DNA from 2 places in the Metapseudomonas lalkuanensis genome. Region 2 is predicted to be linked to the other one. Evidence: predicted binding sites of a transcription regulator. Region 2 holds the regulator's gene; the other holds the start of a gene.
The links. Region 2 encodes LexA, which represses DNA repair genes until DNA is damaged. Its sites were predicted from a motif close to CTGTNTNNNNANACAG; they were not measured.

Region 1: the regulator LexA is predicted to act here: its motif matches at 1,759-1,774, upstream of recN (DNA repair protein RecN).

The regions. Positions count from the first base shown of each region.
Region 1 covers NZ_CP043311.1:5,135,466-5,139,881, forward strand. The annotation lists gene dnaK (molecular chaperone DnaK) at 1-973, opposite strand, end outside; gene grpE (nucleotide exchange factor GrpE) at 1,074-1,643, opposite strand; gene recN (DNA repair protein RecN) at 1,799-3,472, shown strand; gene fur (ferric iron uptake transcriptional regulator) at 3,529-3,933, opposite strand; gene FXN65_RS23850 (outer membrane protein assembly factor BamE) at 4,033-4,416, shown strand, end outside.
Region 2 covers NZ_CP043311.1:2,093,251-2,097,666, forward strand. The annotation lists gene topA (type I DNA topoisomerase) at 1-921, shown strand, start outside; gene FXN65_RS09830 (DUF6586 family protein) at 988-1,506, shown strand; gene FXN65_RS09835 (hypothetical protein) at 1,577-1,810, shown strand; gene sulA (SOS-induced cell division inhibitor SulA) at 1,891-2,364, opposite strand; gene lexA (transcriptional repressor LexA) at 2,375-2,986, opposite strand; gene FXN65_RS09850 (TetR/AcrR family transcriptional regulator) at 3,209-3,916, shown strand; gene FXN65_RS09855 (L,D-transpeptidase) at 3,961-4,416, shown strand, end outside.

The DNA.
Region 1 (4,416 bases), 3.0 Mb from region 2:
TCAGGGCGATGCGGCAAGGCTCGATGGTACGTGCGACCAGGTCTTCCACCAGAGCTTCCAGCTTGGCGCGGGAAATCTTCACGTTCAGGTGCTTCGGACCGGTCTGGTCTGCAGTGATGTACGGCAGGTTGACGTCGGTCTGCTGAGCGGAGGACAGCTCGATCTTGGCCTTCTCGGCGGCTTCCTTCAGGCGCTGCATGGCCAGCGGGTCGCCCTTGAGGTCCATGCCGGATTCTTTCTTGAACTCGTCGACGAGGTAGTCGATCAGGCGCAGGTCGAAGTCTTCACCACCCAGGAAGGTGTCACCGTTGGTGGCCAGCACTTCGAACTGGTGCTCGCCATCGACTTCGGCGATCTCGATGACCGACACGTCGAAGGTGCCGCCGCCCAGGTCATAGACGATGACGGTGTGGTCGCCCTTGGCCTTGTCCATGCCGTAGGCCAGCGCAGCCGCGGTCGGCTCGTTGATGATGCGCTTGACGTCCAGACCGGCGATGCGGCCGGCGTCCTTGGTAGCCTGGCGCTGGCTGTCGTTGAAGTAGGCCGGAACGGTGATCACCGCTTCGGTCACCGGCTCGCCGAGGTAGTCTTCGGCGGTCTTCTTCATCTTCTTCAGCACTTCCGCGGAAATCTGCGGCGGCGCCATCTTCTGGCCCTTCACTTCCACCCAGGCGTCACCGTTGTCGGCCTTGGCGATCTTGTAGGGAACCATCTTGATGTCTTTCTGCACGACGTCTTCTTCGAAGCGGCGACCGATCAGGCGCTTCACGGCGTACAGGGTGTTCTGCGGGTTGGTGACCGCCTGGCGCTTGGCGGACTGGCCCACCAGGGTCTCACCGTCGTTGGTGTAGGCGATGATGGACGGCGTGGTGCGAGCGCCCTCGGCGTTCTCGATCACCTTGACGTTGCCGTTCTCCAGGATGGCCACGCAAGAGTTGGTGGTCCCCAGGTCGATACCAATGATTTTGCCCATATTCTCTCTCCCGAAACTTTGAATTCTCCGCGGCCTCGCTTCACGGGCCGCGGCAGCACATAAACGCTTGAACTAACAGATGGGGGCCCGAGGCCGAATTTCAAGCCTGCTCGTCAATCGACGGCGGAGTGGCACTCGGCGCCTTGCTGACCACCACCATGGCGGGGCGCAGCAGACGACCATTGAGCAGGTAGCCCTTCTGGAACACCTTCAGCACGCTGCCCGGCTCGACATGGGTGCTTTCTTCCATGGCCATGGCCTGGTGGTGCTCGGGATTGAAGGGCGCACCGTGCGGATCAACAGCTTCCAACTGGTAACGCTTGAGGGTGTCGTGGAACAGCTTGAGGGTCAGCTCCATACCCTCGCGCACCGGCTTGATGGCCTCGTCGGTGGCACTGGACAGCTCCAGGCCACGCTCCAGGCTGTCGACGACCGGCAGCAGGTCGTTGGCGAATTTTTCCAGGGCGAACTTGTGCGCCTTCTCCACATCCTGCTCGGCACGACGGCGGACGTTCTGCAGCTCGGCGGCGACACGCAGCGACTGATCCTGGGCCGCGGCCAGCTGCTCCTCCAGCACCTGTACGCGAGCGGCGAGATCTTCGCCGGATGCGGTGTCGGCAGCGGAATTCGCTTCGGGGGTCTGGTTTTCCAGGGTCTGTTCGTCGGCCATGCCTTCCTCCTCATAAAGACAGCTGCGGGCAAAGACCCGCTGATATGTCCGCCTATATGGGGTCGCAATTTGTCGCTTCAAGGGGGCGGGACGATTGTCAGCCAGAAAACAAACACTGTATAAATACCCAGCCATCTCAGCGCGGGAGTCGCACCATGCTGGTACACCTGTCGATCCACAACTACGCCATCGTCGAGCACCTGGACCTGGAGCTCGAAGGCGGCATGTCCGTGATCACCGGCGAAACCGGAGCCGGCAAGTCGATCATGCTCGACGCCCTCGGCCTCACCCTGGGCGATCGCGCCGACAGCGGCGTGGTGCGCCCCGGCGCCGACAAGGCCGACATCCTCGCCAGCTTCGACATCAGCGACATTCCCGAAGCATGCGCATGGCTGGCCGAACGCGACCTGGACAACGACGGCCCCTGCATCCTGCGCCGCGTCATCACCGCCGAAGGCCGGTCGCGCGCCTATATAAATGGCAGCCCCTGCCCCCAGGGCGACCTCAAGGCCCTGGGCGAGCTGCTGATCGATATCCACAGCCAGCACGAACACCAATCCCTGCTCAAGGCCGATACCCATCGCCGCCTGCTGGACGAGTTCGCCGGCGCCAGCGACCTTGCCCGCCAGGTGCAGCTTGCCGCACAGCGCTGGCGGCAGACCCGCCAGGAGCTGGAACGCCTCTCCCGCGCCGGCGACGAGCAGCGCGCCCGCCACCAGTTGCTCAGCTACCAGCTGGACGAATTGGAAAACCTCGCCCTTGGCGAGAACGAACTGGAGCAGCTTGAACAGGAACACAAGAACCTGGCCAACGCCGAAAGCCTGCTGGCCGCCTGCCGCCAGGTGATCGATTTCTGCAGCGAAAGCGATGCCGGCAATGTGCTCAGCGCCCTGACCGCCAGCCTCAACCGCCTGACCGCCTTCCATACACAGCCCGGCGCCCTGGCCGAAGCGGTCAACCTGCTGTCCAGCGCACAGATCCAGGTCGAAGAAGCCATGGGCGAACTGAACCGCTTCCTCGACCACTTCGACGCCGATCCCGAACGCCAGCAGGCACTCGAAGAACGTCTCGACAGCATCTACACCCTGGCGCGCAAGCACCGGGTGCAGCCAAACAAGCTGGCGGAGCTGCAGCAGCGCCTGCTGGATGAACTGGAAGCCCTCAACGCTGACGACGAAGCGGTCGAGCGCCTGACCGAAGAATTATCCGCCTATGAGCGTCACTACCAGGAAAAGGCTGCCGAGCTGAGCCGGCTGCGCGGCGAAGCGTCCGACCGCCTGGCCGGTTCGGTGGAAACCGAAATGCAGCGACTGGGCATGCCCGGTGGGCGATTCAGCATCCAGCTGCACGCCAGCCAGATGGACGAACCGCAGCAGCAAGGCCTGGAACAGGTCGAGTTCCTGGTCAGCGCCAACCCGGGCCAGCCGCTCAAGGCACTGGCCAAGGTCGCGTCGGGCGGCGAGCTGTCCCGCATCAGCCTGGCCATCCAGGTGATCACCGCGCAGACCTCGCGCGTCCCCACGCTGGTGTTCGACGAAGTGGACGTGGGTATCGGCGGCCCCACCGCCGAAGTGGTCGGCCAGTTGCTGCGCCGCCTCGGCCAGCGTGGCCAGGTACTCACCGTCACCCACCTGCCCCAGGTGGCCGCGCAGGGCCATCATCATCTCTTCGTGCACAAGGAACGCGGCACGCAGGAAACCCGCACCGCCGTGGCCAAGCTGCAGGAAGCACCGCGCATCGAGGAAATCGCACGCATGCTGGGCGGCGTCGACCTCACCGAAGAATCCCTGGCCCACGCCAGGAAGATGGTGACCAGCGCCCAGGGCTGACCCACTCCAAACGAAAAAGGCGACCCTCAGGCCGCCTTTTCTTTTGCGCGAAGCGCTTACTTCTTCTTGCGGATATAGAGCACCAGATTGTGGTCAACCAGCTCGTAACCGCGCTCCTTGACGATTTCCTTCTGGCGCTTCTCGATTTCCGGATCGAAGAACTCGATCACTTCGCCGGAATCGACGCACACCATGTGATCGTGGTGGCCGCTATCGGCCAGCTCGAACACAGCGTGGCCGCCATCGAAGTTGTGGCGCACCACCAGACCCGCCGCCTCGAACTGGGTCAGGACCCGGTAGACGGTGGCCAGACCGACATCTTCGCCGGCTTCCATCAGGGCCTTGTAAACATCCTCCGCGCTCATGTGGCGTTGCTCGGTGGAGTCGAGCATCTGGAGGATCTTGACCCGAGGCAAGGTGACCTTCAGGCCGGCTTTACGCAGTTCGTTGTTTTCAACCATGGTCGGTTTTCTCGGGGAATGCAGCTTTCGCAGCTTCCCTTAATGCAGGTATGATCGGGACTTTTGATGCCCAGCCAAGATAGTGGAAGTCTCCCACCGATGCAAAACACCAAGCTCCTGCTGACCAGCCTCTCCTTCGCAGGCTTGCTCGCACTCGCCGGTTGTTCGTTTCCCGGTGTCTACAAGATCGACATCCAGCAGGGCAACGTCGTAACGCAGGACATGATAGACCAGTTGAAGCCTGGAATGACCCGACGTCAAGTGCGGTTTATCATGGGCAACCCGCTGATCACTGACACCTTCCACGCCAATCGCTGGGACTACCTCTACAGCATCCAGCCCGGTGGCGGCCAACGCCTCCAGGAACGTGTCAGCCTGATGTTCGACAGCAATGACCAACTGATCGGCCTGGCCGGCGACTTCATGCCCGGCGTGAGCCGTGACGAGGCGATTCTCGGCGGCGAAAGCACCACCACGACCACC
Region 2 (4,416 bases):
CGCGACTGGAAGCACCTGCTGGACGAGTTCTATGGCGACTTCAGGAAGAAGTTGGAGCTGGCCGAAGGCACCGACAAGGGCATGCGCGCCAATCAGCCTACGCTGACCGATATTCCCTGTCGCGAGTGCGGTCGTCCGATGATGATCCGTACCGCCTCGACCGGCGTGTTCCTCGGTTGCTCGGGCTACAGCCTGCCGCCGAAGGAGCGCTGCAAGGCCACCATCAACCTCGTGCCGGGCGACGAAATCGCCGCGGACGACGAGGGTGAATCGGAGTCCCGCGTTTTGCGGGGCAAGCATCGCTGCCCGATCTGCGCGACTGCTATGGATGCTTATCTGCTGGATGAAACCCGCAAACTGCATATCTGCGGCAACAACCCGGATTGCTCGGGTTACGAGATCGAGCAGGGCCAGTACCGCATCAAGGGCTACGAAGGTCCGAGCCTGGAGTGCGACAAGTGCGGTAGCGAGATGCAGCTCAAGACAGGGCGCTTCGGCAAGTTCTTCGGCTGCACCAACGCCAGTTGCAAGAACACCCGCAAGCTGCTGAAGAGCGGCGAGGCTGCGCCGCCGAAGATCGATCCGATTCGCATGCCGGAACTGAAGTGCGAGAAGGTCGACGATATCTATGTGCTGCGCGATGGCGCTTCCGGCCTGTTCCTGGCTGCCAGCCAGTTCCCGAAGAACCGAGAAACCCGTGCACCGCTGGTACAGGAACTGATCCCGCACAAGGATGAGCTGGACGCGAAGTATCACTACCTGCTCGACGCGCCGAAGAAGGACCCCGAGGGACGTCCGGCGGTAATTCGCTTCAGTCGCAAGACAAAGGAGCAGTACGTGCAGACCGAGGTGGACGGCAAGCCCACCGGCTGGCGTGCCTTCTTCGATGGCGGCAAGTGGAAGGTCGAAGACAAGCGCTGACCGACTGCAGCGCGCCCGGCACCGGGCGCGCATATACTGCCGGAATCACCTGTGGAGGGCGCCGTCATGGCCCACGAGCTTTATACCCGCACCAACCAGAAGATCTTCTTCGCAGGCCTGTCGCTGGAATCCTGGCGCAAGGCGGAGGAGGGCAGGGCGATGAACGCCCAGGCGCTGGTGCAATCCGAGCGGGAAGCATCGCTCTTCCACCTCTACGGTGCATTGCTTGGCCTGTGTCATGAAATCGCTGGTTACTACCGTCTTCCGGAAGCCAACGCTCCGCGTGTCGAATTACTGCTGACGCAAGAAGTGCTGGCTGCTGCCCCCAGCCCTGAGCTGGCCGAGCTGGTGGAACTGGCCCAGCAGCGGGAAACCTGGTTGGCCGAGCTCCTTGCCGCCTATTTCGCGTTGTTCCAGCCGCCCCAGGCGCCCAGGCAGGCCAAGGTCGATCCGACCTTGCCGCTGATCACTGCGGTCAGTGTGGAAAAGGAAGAGGCGCCGCTGTCGCGGGAGTGCCTTGAGTCGTGGAGACAGAATCTGAAATCCCTCGCCTTGCGCTTCCGGGAAACGCTCAGCGAATGCTGATTTGATCGACGGGCTAGGGCGTGCTGGCGGCTCGCTGGTACAATGGCCGCTTTCGTGGAGATCTGAACCTATGCCAACGTCCTTTCTGGAAATAGTCGAACTGCCTGACGGGCGCATCATCCTGCGCCGGGCCGAGGACGAGGAAGCATTGGTGACGCTGGATTTCTCCGCTGATGCCAAGGCGTTCCTGCAGGGGCACCATCTGGAAGTCGCCAAGGCCATGCTGAACGTTGGCGTTCAGATGGCTGGCCGTCTGGCGGAAGGTGATATGGACCATCATGAAGGTCCGCGCGTCCTGCATTGATCTCTGGAGCCGGATCTTCCGCTGATTCGGTTACCGTCTGATGTCACAGGGCCCAGGTCTTCCCTGGCCCCGTCGCTTAATCAACCCAACAGGATGTTCAGGCTCTGTGCGCCGCCTTTGCGCGCGGCTTGGGCCAGTTGTTGCTTGGCTTTCTGGCCGAGCTGCAGCCAGCTGACGACGGTGTGGCTGCGGCCCAGTCGCAGGGCCTCGCAAGCCAGTTCCAGGGCACTTTGCTCACCGCGAGGTTGCAGGATCAGGATACGTTCCCGATTGAGTCCGGAGTCGCGCAGCCAGTCGCGGGTCAGGCCGGCGGGGGCGCCGATCAGCGTCAGCCAGCGCGCGTCCTGTTCCTCGCTCAGTTCCCGCAATACCGAGGCCAGGAGGTTCCGGCAGTGCCCGGTGGCGCCGCGCAGGGACAGTTCGCTGAACGCTTCCGGCTCTTCCGGGCGCGGATCTTCGACCACTTCGGTCAGCATCGGTACCACGGGATTGGCCAGGATGGCATCGTGGAACAGGGGAAGCTGGGACCGACCAAGCGACTGCGGGAACTGCATAAGGCCTCCTTTAGCGGCGGATCACGCCGACACTCAAACCTTCGATCACCAGATCCTGTTCATCCAGGTTCACTTCGATGGGGGCGAACTCGGGGTTCTCGGCAATCAGCCAGACCTTGTCGCCTTCACGCTTGAAGCGCTTTACGGTGACTTCTTCGCCCAGACGGGCAACGACCACTTGTCCGTTACGGGCTTCGCGGGTGCTGTGTACGGCCAGCAGATCGCCGTCGTAGATACCGATATCTTTCATCGACATGCCGCGAACACGCAGCAGGTAGTCGGCGCGGGGATGGAAGAAGTCGGGGTTGATACGGCAGGATTCTTCGATGTTCTGCTGGGCCAGAATCGGCGCGCCGGCGGCGACTCGGCCGATCACCGGAAGGCCATCGACTTCATTGTTGCCGGGTTCGAATCCGGGGATGCGAATGCCGCGAGAGGCGCCTGGCGTCATCTCGATCGCGCCTTTGCGGGCCAGGGCCTTGAGGTGTTCTTCGGCGGCATTGGGGGACTTGAAGCCGAGTTCCTGGGCAATTTCCGCGCGGGTCGGAGGGAAGCCATTGTCTTCAAGGCAGCGCTTGATGAATGCGAGAATCTCGGCTTGGCGGGGCGTCAGTTTCAGCATGGTGGCGCTCTGTCTTTTTATACAGTGACTGGAATTATATACAGTGATCCAGCCTTGGCAACGCTTCTTTTTTGAGGAGGGAAAGTAGAAGGGGCGACCGATGGTCGGGAAAATCCGCTGGCCCGGTGAGTGACCATGGCGTCAGATAATGGTGAGCACGGCTTGACAAGCTGGCGGGCTGAAACGTATGTTTCAAACAAGTGTTTGTCAGGCGGAGGAGCCATGGCCCAGTCGGAAACCGTAGAACGCATTCTGGATGCTGCGGAACAGCTGTTCGCGGAAAAAGGCTTCGCCGAGACCTCGTTGCGCCTGATCACCAGTAAGGCCGGGGTCAACCTGGCGGCTGTGAACTATCACTTCGGCTCGAAGAAGGCGCTGATCCAGGCGGTCTTCTCGCGCTTCCTCGGTCCATTCTGCCAGAGCCTTGAACGAGAGCTGGACCGCCGCCAATCCAAGGCGGAGAGCAAGGCCAGCCTCGAAGAGCTACTGGAAATGCTCGTCGAGCAGGCCCTCGCGGTAAAGCCCCGTAGCGGTAATGACCTGTCGATCTTCATGCGTTTGCTCGGACTCGCATTCAGTCAGAGCCAGGGCCACCTGCGCAAGTACCTCGAAGAGGTTTACGGCAAGGTTTTCCGCCGCTACATGCTGCTGGTGAACGAATCCGCACCCAAGGTGCCGCCGCTTGAGCTCTTCTGGCGCGTGCATTTCATGCTCGGCGCCGCGGCGTTCAGCATGTCGGGTATCAAGGCGCTGCGCGCAATGGCGGAAAACGACTTTGGCGTGAACACCTCCATCGAGCAGGTGATGCGATTGATGGTTCCGTTCCTGGCAGCCGGCATGCGTGCTGAAACCGGAGTGACTGACGATGCGTTGGCCAGTGCGGTGCTCAAGCCGCGCATCAAGGCGCCGGCAGCACCCGCCAAGGCTTAAATCCACTTGGGCGCAGGCAGGCTGATCGGCTAAGCTTGCGGCCCATGCAAAACCTCGATCTCCTGCATATCTCCATCGCCGACCAGCAGCTCTATGGCTTTGCCGAAGGGCAGTTGGTGCTGCGCATGCCAGTTTCCACCGCCCTGAATGGCGCGGGCGAAACCAATGGCTCCAACTGCACCCCCCGAGGACTGCACCAGATCCGCGCGCGAATCGGCGACGGCTTGCCCCTTGGTGCTGTCCTGCGTGGGCGGCGCTGGACCGGTGAGGTCTGGAATGCCGAGTTGCATGAACGCTTTCCCGGTAGGGACTGGATTCTCACCCGCATCCTCTGGCTGAGCGGTCGCGAGCCTGGCCGCAATCGCCTCGGCCAGGTGGACAGCTTCCGCCGCTACATTTATCTGCACGGCACGCCGGACAGCGAACCCATGGGTGTTCCGCTATCCCATGGTTGCATTCGTCTGCGCAACGCCGATGTGCTGGAACTCTTCGATCGCGTG